2 linked regions of the Prochlorococcus marinus str. MIT 0919 genome follow. The protein of the gene in region 1 interacts with the protein of each later gene in a pairwise test. Links are inferred from orthologs where the notes say so. Each region holds a gene or a part of one and is shown in the gene's direction. Other genes may lie near its edges.

Region 1 (8,242 bases):
CCTAGAAGTGTTATAAATGTCTTAAAAAAATACTGTTTCTAATAAAGAAAGTTTCCCTATACTAAGCATCAAATTCATGCTAAACGCGTCTCTTGATCATTAGAAATTGCACACCGTTGCTTATCTAAATAAACAAGGTGCTTGCGTTCACTGTAATAAAGTTTCTGAAAATTAATAGCATCAATATTTAACTCGTCAAACATTTTATCAATACGTAATTCCATCTCACATGACTCATTAGGATTATTTTTTTCTTGCTCAAGCAATGAAGCTATACACGTCTCAAGGGTTTCAAGCCGCTGACCACTCCAAGCTTCTATCAGGTGACGGCAACGTCTAAGAGACTTTTGCCGTTCCAAAACTGCGAGAATCCCACGAAGTTGCAAGATAGGCTTAGATATTGCGGCCTTTTGCAGTTCTCCAAGTTCTAGTAAGGGCATAAGCCTAGAAGAAAGAATACTATTATTTTCAAAAGCAAATTGATCTAACAGAAGTCTAGGAAGTTCTATCTGAGAAAGCTCCTCTCCTAGAGAGTCACCTCTACAAATAGACTCCAAAAGTGAAGCTCCTATATTGTTCTCTTCAAGTTCACTAATGGTTGACCACAGCAAGCGATGATGTTGAAGGGCAAAATCCTCTAATTCTCTTTGCCTTAATTCTCGACGAATAGTAGATCTATGAATAGGGCAATGGAGATAAAGCTGTATAATTTCAGCTTCATTACGTTCCCTGAGGCTTGCATCACCAGGTTTATCGAGTCGCGAAGATTGACCGTGCCAACGTTGTCCCTTGACCTGCCTGCGAAGGTCATCTTCCAACTGCAAGGCAATACGAGCTTGTCCCCCGCTTAATCGCTCAGCTACTTTTTGGAGATAATGTGTACGTACAGCTGACTGAGGCAATTTACCTAATAGTTGAACCAAGCCACTCACTACGCGTTGAAATTGATCAGCCTTAGAGAGATCATTGCCTATAAAAACCTGATCAATTTGCCAATCAATCCAAAGTGGAGACTTCTCTAAAAGAGCTTTGTAATCAGCGGGGGAATGTTCTTGAAGGTACTCATCAGGGTCCTTACCTGAAGGCAAATGTAAAACTCGAAGTTCTAATTGCCCCTGCATTGCCAAATGCTCAACCTCTCCTATTGCTCGATTAGCAGCACGAACTCCTGCTCCATCAGAGTCAAAGTTAAGAATTATCCTCTTACTATCACTACAACGACATAACTGCGTGATTTGCTTATTGCTAAGAGCAGTTCCTAGTGAAGCAACTGAATTAGCAATTCCGGCAGCGTGGAGAGCTATTGCATCAAAATATCCTTCTACAACAACAGCTTTATCGATTTTTCTGATTGAGTTGACCGCCTTATCTAAAGCAAAAAGGTGGCTACCTTTCTCAAAGAGTTCAGTCTCAGGAGAATTTAAATATTTTGGATCTGAGCCATCAAGTGTTCTCCCTCCAAAGCCAATAACCCTACCTTGCCGATCCTTAATAGGAATCATAAGACGATTCCGAAATCGATCATAAAAGCCTTCTCCAGACTTGCGCGCAATAAGCAAACCAGCCTCTTCCAATAGATTTTGAGAAATACTTTCTACATGCGAAAGATGCTTTAAAAGGCCATCCCAAGAGTTAGGAGCAAAGCCCAATTCAAATTCACCAATTGTACTCTGATTGAACTTTCGCTTTTTAACTAAATAATCAAGAGCCTGCTTACCTTCATTAGAGAACAACTGAGATTGGAACCACCCTTTGGCCAGATCAAGAATTTTATAAAGATTATCCCTACGAGATAGCTTTTGACGAAGACGTTCTTGCTGAGGGCCTTCTAAAGTTTCTACAGGTAGTTGGTATTTTCTAGCCAGGCCTAAAACAACATCTACAAAACTCTCTCTTTGCAACTCCATCAAGAACTTGATGGCATTTCCGCCTGCCCCACAAGAAAAGCAATAATAAAATTGCTTTGCTGGAGAAACAGTCATAGAAGGTTTACTGTCATCGTGAAATGGACAGATTCCGATATATTCCTTTCCTTTTTTCTTTAAAACAATATGTTCCCCTACAACATCAACGATGTCTGCTCTATCTTTTACAGCTTCAATTGTATGTGGATGAATACGAGGGTTTACCATTAGATTATTTTGAAGGTCATACAGGTTTTGGTCTACTAATTAGTTCTAAGTTCTAAAGAAAAGTGAACCATGTGATCTTTCCATTCTCGATTTTTCAATTCCAAATCAAAGCAAAATATGCTCTTGCCATTATGGGGTAACCATCAGAATCAAGAAGTTCAGGCATTTCAATCATTAATCATTAGTGCATTGGCATTTAGTCTGATGACTGTATGCGTAAAAAAGATTGGAGGAAGACTACCAGTCGCAGAGCTAATCTTCATAAGGTCTGTTATAAGCCTTGCTATTACAAGGTTTCTACTGAAGAAGCAAGGAGTTAATCCTTGGGGTTCAAATAAAAAGTTATTACTTATAAGAGGTTTAGCAGGAACAGGAGCGTTGTTTTGCATTTTCAAAGCCCTATTTTCCTTACCTATTGCTACAGCAACAGTAATTCAATACAGTTATCCAACTTTTACAGCAATTGCTGCAAAGATTTTTCTAAAAGAATCTATAAGAAAAAGAATCCTTATTGCACTAATACTTGGATGGATAGGGATAACCCTTGTCGCACAACCTCTTAAAAATAACTCACTAAATTTAGGGATGCCTATTTTCGCACTTGGAATTGCTTTAATCGGCGCAATACTGACTGCTTTCGCTTATGTATGCGTTAGGAAGTTATCCGAGAGGGAACATCCTTTAGTTATCGTTCATTATTTCCCACTTATTTCGGCACCAATTTGCCTACCAATTTTATTAGCAGAAGGTGTTTTACCAACCGAGGGAGAATGGATATGGCTTCTCGGCATAGGTCTTTTTACTCAAATTGGGCAACAATGTATCACTGATGGATTACGTCTGCTTCCGGCAGCACATGCTAGCTCGATCAATTACACACAAGTGATATTTGCCGCCATCTGGGGAGTACTAATTTTTGCAGAGCCCTTAAACAGATACCTTTTATCTGGAGCAATATGTGTATTTGGAGCAACATTAATTAGCGTATCTGCTAGAGCAGATCTAGATTTAGTAATAGGATCAAAATAATCCCCTAAAAAGATATGAAGATTTTATTTGCTTTTATTTTTTCCTTAGGGCTCTTCTCACCAGTTCTTGCCAATGAATCCCAAAGAGGATATGCAAGATCAAGGACTTGTACAAAAGAAGAATATAGGGAGGAATATTTCCCTGGGACTGCAGAATCTCCTGGCTATGTTGAAAGCTGGACCGAAACTGTTGAAGTGCCTTGCAGCTCAAGAGGGGCTAATAAGACTGTTAGGGAGGCAGTTCCGTCAAACGTAGACAATAATGACTGCAGTCAGGGTTCTCTTATTGGTGGCTTGCTTGGTGCAGGGTTAACAATGTCAGGCACTAGAGGTAAAGATAGATGGTGGGCTGTTCCGGCTGGGGGAGCGGCAGGCGCAATGATTGGTTGCCAAATGGATGGAGGCTAACACTAGCTAATTAATAAAATCTATTTATCTAATGATCAGCTGGCTTAAAGGTGACGTAATACAAAACTGGCACTATGGGACACGATCTGGGCTGGTATTAGCTTGCAATGGAGTTGGCTATGAAGTCCAACTTACTAAAAGGGGTCTTCTAACGATAAAGAGTTGCAAAGAAATAACTCTTTGGATTCATGAAATTGTGAAAGAAGATGGTTCGAACTTGTTTGGATTTAACCAACAACAAGAGAGAGACTTATTTAGAAAATTAATAAGCGTTAATGGAGTAGGGCCTCAGACGGGGATGGTACTTCTAGAAGATAATGACTTCGAACAACTATTACATACCATTATCAGTCAAGATATTAAAAAGCTAACTCGATCTTCGGGGATAGGCAATCGAACAGCCCAAAGACTGGTTTTAGAGCTAGAAAGTAAGCTATCTGACTTCGAATTAAAAGCAAATTTTCCAACTCCACCCCTCTCAATCAATGAACTTCCCAAAGATTTATCAAATGAGGTGAAAAGTACTCTTGAGAACCTCGGATTTTCTGATCCTGAAATTTTAGATGCTTTAAAAGCAGTTTCCATAGAACATTGCACAGAGACATACCCCAAAGGCAATAATGCTGTCAGTACTCAAAAGCTTGATTTTGATAGCCTTTTTAAAAAAACTCTCACAAAACTAAACCAACAAACTGGATAGAAAGCGACATTAGGAGTTAGATTAAGGACTCTTCAAACATTCCTACAGTTTAAAAGCAATTCAACAATGACGCTAAATACTAAAGAGAAGCAGGAACTAATCAACAAGCATCAAACCCATGGAACCGATACTGGTTCTGCAGAAGTTCAAGTCGCAATGCTAAGCGAGAGGATTTCGAAACTAAGCAATCATCTTCAAAAAAATATTCATGACTTCTCTTCTAGGCAAGGACTTTTAAAAATGATTGGGCAAAGGAAGAGATTACTTAACTATGTTCGAGGGAAAAGTGATAAGCGCTATAATGATCTAATAACAAAATTAAAAATTAGAGGTTAATTTTTAAGTTTTAAGGCTTAATTAAATGACTAACAATTTTAAAGCATCAGAGAAAGGGCCTCAAAAGCAGATTACTTTTGAAAACAAAACGCAAATTAGATCTAAAAACCTTGGCTCTAAAAAGAAGCGAGATTCATTTATACCGAAAGTAGTTGCAAATAGGATGGCTAGAAGGATTGCATTTACAACGGGCTTGCCAACTTTATCTGGGATGGGTGTATTCATAGGAAGTTATCTTCTTATTGTTAAAGGAATTGCAGATGTCCCACCAGCTATTACTCTGACCAGTTCAGCCCTATGCTTTTTTGTTGGCCTTTTAGGCTTGAGCTATGGCATACTTTCTGCAAGTTGGGAGGAGTCTCCAGGAAGCCTTTTAGGATTAGAGAATATACGTCCGAATATTGGAAGAATGCGAACAGCTTTTAGAGCTGTAAGTCCAAAAAATCAAAGCTAACTATTTAACTAGGCTCGCGCTACAGCTTGCCTGAAAGGAAATGCGTTGCAAAGATTCAACAGCTGCATCAGCATCTTTAACACAAAACTGATGTCCTAGACGTACATATTTAGGATGGTCTCCATCTCTAATAACTGCAACAACTGGTACTCTTACTCCTAACTCATCTTTTGAAGGACGATGGCTATATAGACATTCTCTAAGTCGATATTGATAGCTAATATCGGCTATATGTTCAGGCAATAAATCTACCAAAACAAATTTCATTTCATCTATTGAACGACAATCATCAACTATAAGCTGGACATTTTCATCTCTTCGATCTACGGAAGCCCAAACCAACAATCTTGCTTCAGAAACCAAGTGATCTAAAAGCCTTTGATAACTTTTCGGGAAAACCACAGCCTCGCAAGAACCGGTCAAATCTTCAATTTGCAGTATGGCCATCCTGTCACCTTTCCTGGTGGTAACGACCCTTATCTCATTAATCATTGCAATAACACTCACCTTTGATTTATCAATTTGTTCGTCCAATGCTCCTAGACTTATTGGTGCTATCAACTTTGCTGGGGAAGAAAGCTGCTTCAAGGGATGATCAGAAAGGTAAAAGCCTATCAATTCTTTCTCTAATCTCAATTTTTCTATTGGAGAGTAATCATCAACAGAAGGAGCTTGAGGAGGAGAGTAAATCATCTCAGCAGTTGAATCTTGAGAAGCATTAGAACTCATATTAAATAAATTCCCTTGCCCACTAATACGGTCACGAGCTCGAGATGCAGCCCAATCGATCGTCAAATCGAGGTTAGCCATTAGCTGGGCTCTATTTGACTCCTCATCAAATGAGTCAAGTGCACCAGAATGTATCAATGCCTCCAACCCCCGTCTGTTCAAAGTATTAGAAGGGATTCGATCACATATATCTGCCAACGAATCAAATGGTCCATCTTCTTCCCGAGACTTGATCAATTTACGAATTACTCCATCACCGAGATTCCTAACCGCTGAAAGGCCAAAAAGAATAGTGTTTTCTTTAGGAGTAAAATCAATTCCTGAAGAATTCACATCTGGAGGCATTATCTCAATTCCCATTGAATTGCAATTAGAGATATAGCGCTGAACTTTATCGCTCGAACCTGAATTAACAGTTAATAGAGCTGCCATGTAAGCAACTGGGTAATGCGCCTTCAAGTATGCAGTTTGATAAGTAACAGCTCCATATGCAGTTGAGTGACTTTTGTTAAAGCAATACTCAGCAAAAAGAACCATTTGATCAAATAAATCATTAGCGATTTTGGAATCAATTCCATTTTTCTTAGAACCTTCCAAGAAAAATGATCTATGTTTTTGCATTTCCTCAACCTTTTTTTTACCCATTGCTCTTCTTAAAAGATCTGCTTGACCTAATGAATATCCAGCAAGGTCTTGAGCAATTTTCATTATTTGCTCTTGATAAAGCATTATCCCGTAAGTCTCGCTGAGGATTGGAGCTAATGAAGAATGAGGGAAATCAACTTTTTCCTTCCCATGTTTTCGATTGATAAATTTAGGAATAAGCCCTGCATCCAAAGGGCCTGGCCTATAAAGGGCAAGTATTGAAGATATATCTTCTAAAGAAGATGGTCTTAAGTCTTTTACTATTTGGCGCATTCCACTTGATTCAAGCTGAAAAACACCCTCCAAATCACCCCTAGATAAAAGTTCAAAAGTTTTATCATCATCCATGCTTAAATTATTTATATGAATTTTTTCACCAACAGAATCTTCCACGAGACCTACAGCTTTTTCTATCATCGTTAAGTTTTTAAGGCCAAGAAAATCCATCTTAAGTAAGCCTAAAGATTCAATGTCTTCCATGAAATATTGGGTAATTATTTGACCATCATTATTTCTCTGAAGAGGGACTAAACTGTCCAAAGGGTCAGAGGCAATTACAACACCTGCAGCATGAACCCCAAATGTTTTATTTGTACCCTCAATCCTGATAGCCATATCTAACCATTTTTTAATTAAAGGATCTTTTTGATATTTATCTCTGAAATCAGTATTAGGTGTATCCTTCCCTATCATTTCAGAAAGCTTTGCTGGCTTACCTCTTACCACAGGTATTAACTTTGCCAACCTATCAGCATCTCCATAAGGTATATCCATAACTCTGGCGACATCTTTAAGTACAGCCTTAGAGGTCATCCTATTAAAAGTTATAATTTGAGCTACCTTATCCTCTCCATAACGCCTAGTCACATAATCAATTACTTCACCCCTTCTTTCAATACAAAAGTCAGTATCTATATCAGGCATAGATTTTCTTTCAGGATTTAGAAATCTTTCAAACAAAAGTCCATTACTTACTGGGTCGATATTAGTAATACCCAAAGAGTAAGCGACTAAAGAACCTGCAGCAGATCCTCTTCCAGGGCCTACAGGTATTCCATTATTTCTGGCAAAACGAATATAATCCCATACAACCAAAAAATAAGTTGGAAAACCCATCTGATCTATAATCTTTATCTCTGAATTTAATCTATTTAAATATTCTTTATCTATTAAATCTACTTTACTTATATCAAGTCTTTCTTTTAAGCCATCTAATGAAACTTTTTTCAAATAATCAATCGAACTAGTTTCCTCTGGCACAGGGAACTGTGGCATTTTATAAGTCCCTAATACATTATATTCTTCGACCTTACAAGCAACTTTCTCTGTATTATTTATTGCTTCATGTATTAGTTTTGGGTCTAAATGATCTAAAAAGAGTTTATTCATCTCTTCTTCTGATTTTAAATATTCTGTCCCGGTATATCTCAACCGCTTTTCATCACTAATCAGTTTTCCGGTAAGAACACATAACAATGCGTCATGAGCTTCTACATCATCTTTGGTGAGGTAATGTGCATCATTAGTAGCTACTAATTTAATATCAAGCTCTTTTGCTATGCGACAAATACCTACATTTACTATCCGATCTTCTACTGAGCCATGATCTTGAATTTCTAAATAAAAGTCATCATCAAAAACATCTTTATACCATTTAGCAACATCGACTGCAGTATCGTATCTACCTCGCAAAATAGCTTGAGGTATTTCTCCACCAAGACATGCTGTTGAAACTATTAAACCTTCTGAATAAGTTTTTAATAGACCCTTATCAATGCATGCTCTTGAGAAAATCCCTCGACCTCTCATC
Region 2 (5,740 bases), 420 kb from region 1 along the record:
CAATAGGGATCAGAAACATCTTAAAGTTTTCAATAAACATTGCTTTATAAAGCTTTTTAAGAGTTAAGCAAGACTCAGGTAACCTGCCTATGAAACAATCCAAAACAGGAAAAACTATTAATCAGTGAGTTCAACTAGGAACCGCAGGGTATTCCCCTTCGCAGCAGTTATTGGTCAAGAAGAAATGAAGTTGGCACTTCTTCTGAACATAATTGACCCTCGAATAGGAGGGGTAATGATTATGGGAGATAGAGGAACGGGTAAATCAACCACCATTCGAGCACTTGCAGATCTTCTTCCAGATATAGACGTTGTACAAGGAGATCCCTATAACAGTTCTCCTGAGGATCCTGACTTGCAAAGTACAGAGGTTCAACAACTTTTAGAACAAGGGGGAGAGCTGACCACAGAAGGGAAGCAAGTGCCAATGATTGATCTCCCACTTGGTGCGACTGAAGACCGCCTCTGCGGAACAATAGATATCGAAAAAGCCTTATCCGAAGGAGTAAGGGCCTTTGAACCAGGCCTTCTAGCCAAAGCCAATAGGGGACTTTTATACGTTGACGAAGTTAACTTGCTTGATGATCACCTAGTTGATGTCTTGCTAGACTCTGCGGCTTCAGGGTGGAATACAGTTGAGAGAGAAGGTGTTTCAGTAAGACATCCCGCAAGATTTGTATTAATAGGTTCAGGGAACCCAGAAGAGGGAGAGTTGAGACCTCAACTTTTAGATAGATTTGGCATGAGCGTTGAGGTGCGTACAGTTAGGGATGCAGAGCTTCGTGTGAAAGTTGTTGATCAAAGGACATCATTTGATGATAATCCCAATGGATTTATATCTTCAGTAAAAGAAAAGCAAGATTCACTGCAAAAGAAAGTGATTGAGGCTCAAGGAAGACTCCAAAATGTCAGTATTGATGAAGACCTTCGTTTGAAAATTTCTGCTGTTTGCGGAGAGCTAGATGTAGACGGTCTACGTGGAGATATTGTTTCTAATAGAGCAGCTAGAGCTCTTGCAGCGTTTGAAGGTCGTAGTGAAGTTACTGAAGAAGATGTTGCTAGAGTTGTTTCCTGTTCATTAAGACACCGTCTCAGGAAAGACCCACTAGAACAAATCGATTCAGGCGACCGTGTTATCAAAGCATTTTGCAAGATATTTGATAGAAGTGATGAAGACAATCTGACTGATTTTGAATTAGCATCATCGGACTAAAAAATTGTTAATCCTTGGAATAGACCCTGGCTTAGCGAAAGTCGGCTATGGACTAATAAATTGCAAAGAAAAAAGCAAAGAAATAATTGATTGCGGCATAATTAAAACCAATAAAGATCAATCAGATGGAGATAGAATGATTGAGATAGCACGAGATCTCCGTTACATAATAAGAAAATGGGAACCCTCATTGGCTTCTGTTGAAAAATTCTTTTTTTATCGTTCGAGTGCAACAATTAGTGTTTTACAAGCAAGAGGGGTAATAATGATGACACTTGCACGTTTTAATATTCCAGTTTTAGAGTTTCCACCAATGCAAATCAAACTTGCAGTGACTGGTTTTGGTCATGCAAAAAAAGATGAAGTAGTTGCATCTGTAATAAGAGAGCTGGAATTAAAAAAACCTCCAAAGCCAGATGATGCAGCAGATGCACTAGCAATCGCTTTGACAGCTTTTTACAATTATGGGGACTTTAATGATTAAGTTTATTTATATTCAATTACAAACTTATAAAATTATTTAAGAAGAAATAATGAACTCAAAAAAAAATAAATCTATCGCAAGAAAGAAATATCAAGGAATTAGGAAAGAGGTCGTTAATGTTAAGGAAAATCTAATCTATAATCAAGTTAAAAGAAAATTAAATCAGCTACTAATCAAGAAGAAAAATCTTTGTATAGGGATATATTGGCCATTAAGTGGAGAAGTAAATCTTACCAAGCTTAAAGGGTCAGCAAAGTTATTTTTAGCTTTACCAGCAAGCAAAATCCTTAACGAGATTACATATCATCTGTGGAGAGAAAATCCATTAGAGGATGACTTATTAGGAATCCCTGCACCAATTAGCGAGCCAATTCTTCCTCCTTCCAAACTTGATCTATTACTTGTACCAGCACTGGCTATTGATCAAAGTGGTCATAGATTAGGCTATGGAGGAGGTTATTTTGACAGGCTACGAAGTAAAGCGCCATGGAGAGCTGTTAAATCCTTAGTAGTCCTCCCTGAAGCCTGTGTTTCCAAGCAGGCATTACCTGTTGACCAGTGGGATATACCTTTTGATGGTTGGATAACAGAAGAAGGCTGCTTTGAAATAAGAGAGGTGAATAAAAAAAGTTAAGCTAATAGTAATTACTCATGGCCAAAAATTTTATGGCTGGGAACCTTGAAGAAAATTTTGCACAAAGCTTTGGGAGCAAAGAACTTGACAAATTGGTTTCCAAACTTAGATCAACCTCTGACCCTCGCAAGAAATACGAATATCTCCTATGGCTAGCAAAAAAACTTCCTTTGCTTCCAGAAAACTCTTTGAAAGATTCAATAAAAGTGAAAGGTTGTATTTCGCAAGTATATGTACAAGGGGAACTTCATAATCAAAAATTGATATGGAAAGGATATTCTGATGCCCTAATAACAAAAGGGATGCTTGCATTACTTATAAAAGGTTTGACAGATCTGACACCTAAAGAAGCAGTTTCTATAAACCCTGAATTCATAGAGGCAACTGGCTTGAAAGCAAGCCTTACCCCCTCAAGAGCGAATGGTTTCTTAAATATCTTTCTTAAAATGAGTTCTCAAGCCAAATTATTTTTATAAATAAACGCTATTAGTTCATAGAGTCAACAATAGTAAAGCCGGTACCAATCTCATGAAAAAACATATTTGTGTTGGGCTAATAGGACTAGGCACTGTAGGGACAGGAGTGGCAAAGATAATAAATTCGCCAGACGGTCGACATCCTTTAGTATCCAAAATTAAATTGTCTAAAATTGCTGTTAGGGACAAAAGGAAAAGTAGATCAATCTCAATACCTAATGAATTAATAACTGAAGATCCTTTGGAAATAGTTCAGGATCCTGAAATAGACGTTGTAGTAGAAGTCATGGGGGGTATTGAGCCTTCTCGAACATTAATTTTAAGTGCTATTAAATCAGGCAAGTCTGTTGTAACAGCTAACAAAGCAGTTATCGCAAGACATGGCGAAGAGATAGCAGCAGCAGCAAATTCAGCCGGTGTTTATGTACTTATTGAAGCTGCAGTTGGAGGTGGCATTCCTATAATTGAGCCTTTAAAACAATCATTAGGGGGGAACAAAATAAAGAAAGTAAGTGGAATTATCAATGGAACTACAAACTACATTCTTACCAGAATGGCAAAAGAAGGAGCTAATTACCAAGAGTTATTAAAAGAAGCTCAGGAGCTGGGTTATGCCGAAGCAGATCCTATGGCTGATGTTGAAGGTCTTGATGCTGCAGACAAAATATCTATATTAAGTGGGCTTGCATTTGGCGGTCATATCAATAGATCACTTATACCTACAAAAGGTATAAGTGATCTGCAAAACATAGATGTAAATTATGCAAATCAACTGGGCTATGAGGTGAAACTTATTGCAGTTGCTGAAAGTCTTCAAGTGCAAAAAGCGAATGATGAATCATTAGCATTAGCAGTAAGAGTGGAGCCAACACTTATACTCAAAGAGCATCCCTTAGCTGGAGTCAATGGAGTAAATAATGCCATTTTCGTAGAAGGTGATCCAATTGGTGAAGTGATGTTCTACGGACCAGGGGCAGGTTCTGGTCCAACAGCATCTGCCGTGGTGGCTGACATTCTCAATATTGCAGGCATAAAAGTAATGGGAGAAGTAAGCAACTCTCTAGATCCACTCTTATCAGCTTTTAGTTGGAGAAAATGTCATTTAGCAAAGCCGACGGAAATCTTTCAGAAGAATTATTTGCGTCTAATCACAAAAGACACTCCTGGGGTAATTGGCCAAATAGGACAAATTTTTGGCAAGAAAAAAGTCTCCATACAATCAATTGTTCAATTTGATTCGAATGATACTGATGCTGAAATTGTAGTGATAACTCATCAAGTTAATAAAGGTCTTATAAAAGAAGCTATTACTGAGATAGAAAACCTTTTAGAAGTCAAAAAAATAGCTGCTCACATGAGTTGTCTTTAAACAAAGTCAAACATGGCATTTCCATCAAAGAATTGGTAATTGTGTATATAGGGAATTGATCCTTATGAATTCAAACCCCACTTATCTTTAATTCTTAAGAAATCCATGAACTTAAGAAAAAATAGAATTGCGCATGCAAGTTCACTTAATGATAGTGTTTTACATCAGGGAGACTGTGTTCACCTTGTCGATGACAAGAACTTGTTTCAAATTATTGGCATAGATAACGAGCACGAAAAATGTTGGGTAAGACAATGGCCTCTTTTGCCAAAAGGCTCTCCTGTATTTGAAATATCAATTCAACAAATTGCATTACCTTAGAAAAATTGATCAGAATATACTTGATTAAAAACAGCTTTGAATAATTTTCTATTTCAAACTAAACCAAAAGGTTTTTTTCAATTAACAATCCTAATAGCAACTTCTCTTCTGGCATTCAGTCAAATCTCATGTGGACCAACTAGAGATTCGGATCGAGTAATTGTTGCAAGCAAGGGTAAAATCGAATCATTAGACCCCGCACAAGCTAATAAGTTACTTGCTATACAGCTTCTTAGCGCATTAGGAGATCCGCTTTATAGAATTAATGACGAAGGTGTTCTTGAGCCAAGGCTTGCTAGTGATCAGCCTTATATCAGCAAAGATGGTCTGACAGTTTCTATCCCTCTTAGGGAAAATGTTCTTTTTCATGATGGGACTAGTTTCAATTCTGAAGCGATGGCCTTTAGCATTAGACGTTTTATGGATATAGGTACATTAAATTACATCATAGGAGGAAGAATAGTTGATATTGAGACACCCAACCCTTTCTTAATTCGTATAAAACTTTCAAGGCAGTCTAGCTCTATTAAAGGTTTACTTACCTCTATAAATTTAACACCAATTTCACCAACAGCATATAAGAATTACCAAGATAAGTTCTTGAACAAGCAATTCATTGGTACTGGCCCATATAAGCTTGATAGTTTTAGTCCGGAGAGGCAAAGATTAATACCTTTTAAAGGTTATTGGGATGGAAAACCAACAAACAAAGGAATTGATTTTATAAGCTATACGAGCTCTATATCATTATTTAGTGCAATGAAAACTGGTCAAATTGATGTACTTCTTTCTAATTCATTAGAAGATGGTCATCGACTAGCACTTCACAAACTTTCAAAGAAAGGAAAGATCATAGAAGGTGTAGGACCTGCCATGCAGATTGAATATATAGCCTTTAAATCCAACTCACCACCTCTAAATCAAAAACTTATAAGACAAGCTCTTTCTTATAGTATTAATAGAGATCTTATTTCCAAACAGGTAAGCTATGGCCTAAGAGAACCTTTAAGATCAATTGTTCCTCCTGTCTTGCAAAAAGAAAAACAATCAAAGTGGCCTATTTATAACCCAATAAAAGCCAGGAAATTATATGAAAAAGCTGGTTTTTGTAATCAAAATATTCTCAATATTCCTTTAACTTTTCGATCTAATGTACCTGCAGACAAACTCCTGGCATTGACATGGCAATCGCAAATAAAAAGAGACTTTTCAGATTGTATTGAACTTAAATTAAATGGAGTTG

Evidence for each region. Proteins that work in one complex are often made in the same cells at the same time.
Region 2: the proteins of ruvA (region 1) and ruvC interact in binary tests that used the Escherichia coli proteins (3 or more experiments, as listed by UniProt). The link is inferred for Prochlorococcus marinus str. MIT 0919 from one-to-one orthologs.

Annotation. Positions count from the first base shown.
Region 1 is NZ_CP114779.1:104,219-112,460, reverse strand. Bases 2,588-5,433 are described here. They hold ruvA (Holliday junction branch migration protein RuvA), read left to right. Parts: upstream 2,588-3,599; coding sequence 3,600-4,268; downstream 4,269-5,433. Other genes in these bases: O5635_RS00800 (DNA polymerase III subunit alpha), read right to left, coding at 5,059-5,433; O5635_RS00805 (PAM68 family protein), read left to right, coding at 4,630-5,058; rpsO (30S ribosomal protein S15), read left to right, coding at 4,335-4,604; O5635_RS00820 (hypothetical protein), read left to right, coding at 3,176-3,568; O5635_RS00825 (DMT family transporter), read left to right, coding at 2,588-3,161. Also shown: O5635_RS00835 (hypothetical protein), read left to right, coding at 1-42; dnaG (DNA primase), read right to left, coding at 75-2,132; more of O5635_RS00825, read left to right, coding at 2,250-2,587; more of O5635_RS00800, read right to left, coding at 5,434-8,242. UniProt on the Escherichia coli protein: The RuvA-RuvB-RuvC complex processes Holliday junction (HJ) DNA during genetic recombination and DNA repair.
Region 2 is NZ_CP114779.1:524,807-530,546, forward strand. Bases 82-2,957 are described here. They hold ruvC (crossover junction endodeoxyribonuclease RuvC), read left to right. Parts: upstream 82-1,217; coding sequence 1,218-1,697; downstream 1,698-2,957. Other genes in these bases: bchI (magnesium chelatase ATPase subunit I), read left to right, coding at 125-1,213; O5635_RS02910 (5-formyltetrahydrofolate cyclo-ligase), read left to right, coding at 1,747-2,331; O5635_RS02915 (SufE family protein), read left to right, coding at 2,349-2,807; O5635_RS02920 (homoserine dehydrogenase), read left to right, coding at 2,860-2,957. In the rest of the region: more of O5635_RS02920, read left to right, coding at 2,958-4,176; O5635_RS02925 (hypothetical protein), read left to right, coding at 4,282-4,497; O5635_RS02930 (ABC transporter substrate-binding protein), read left to right, coding at 4,534-5,740.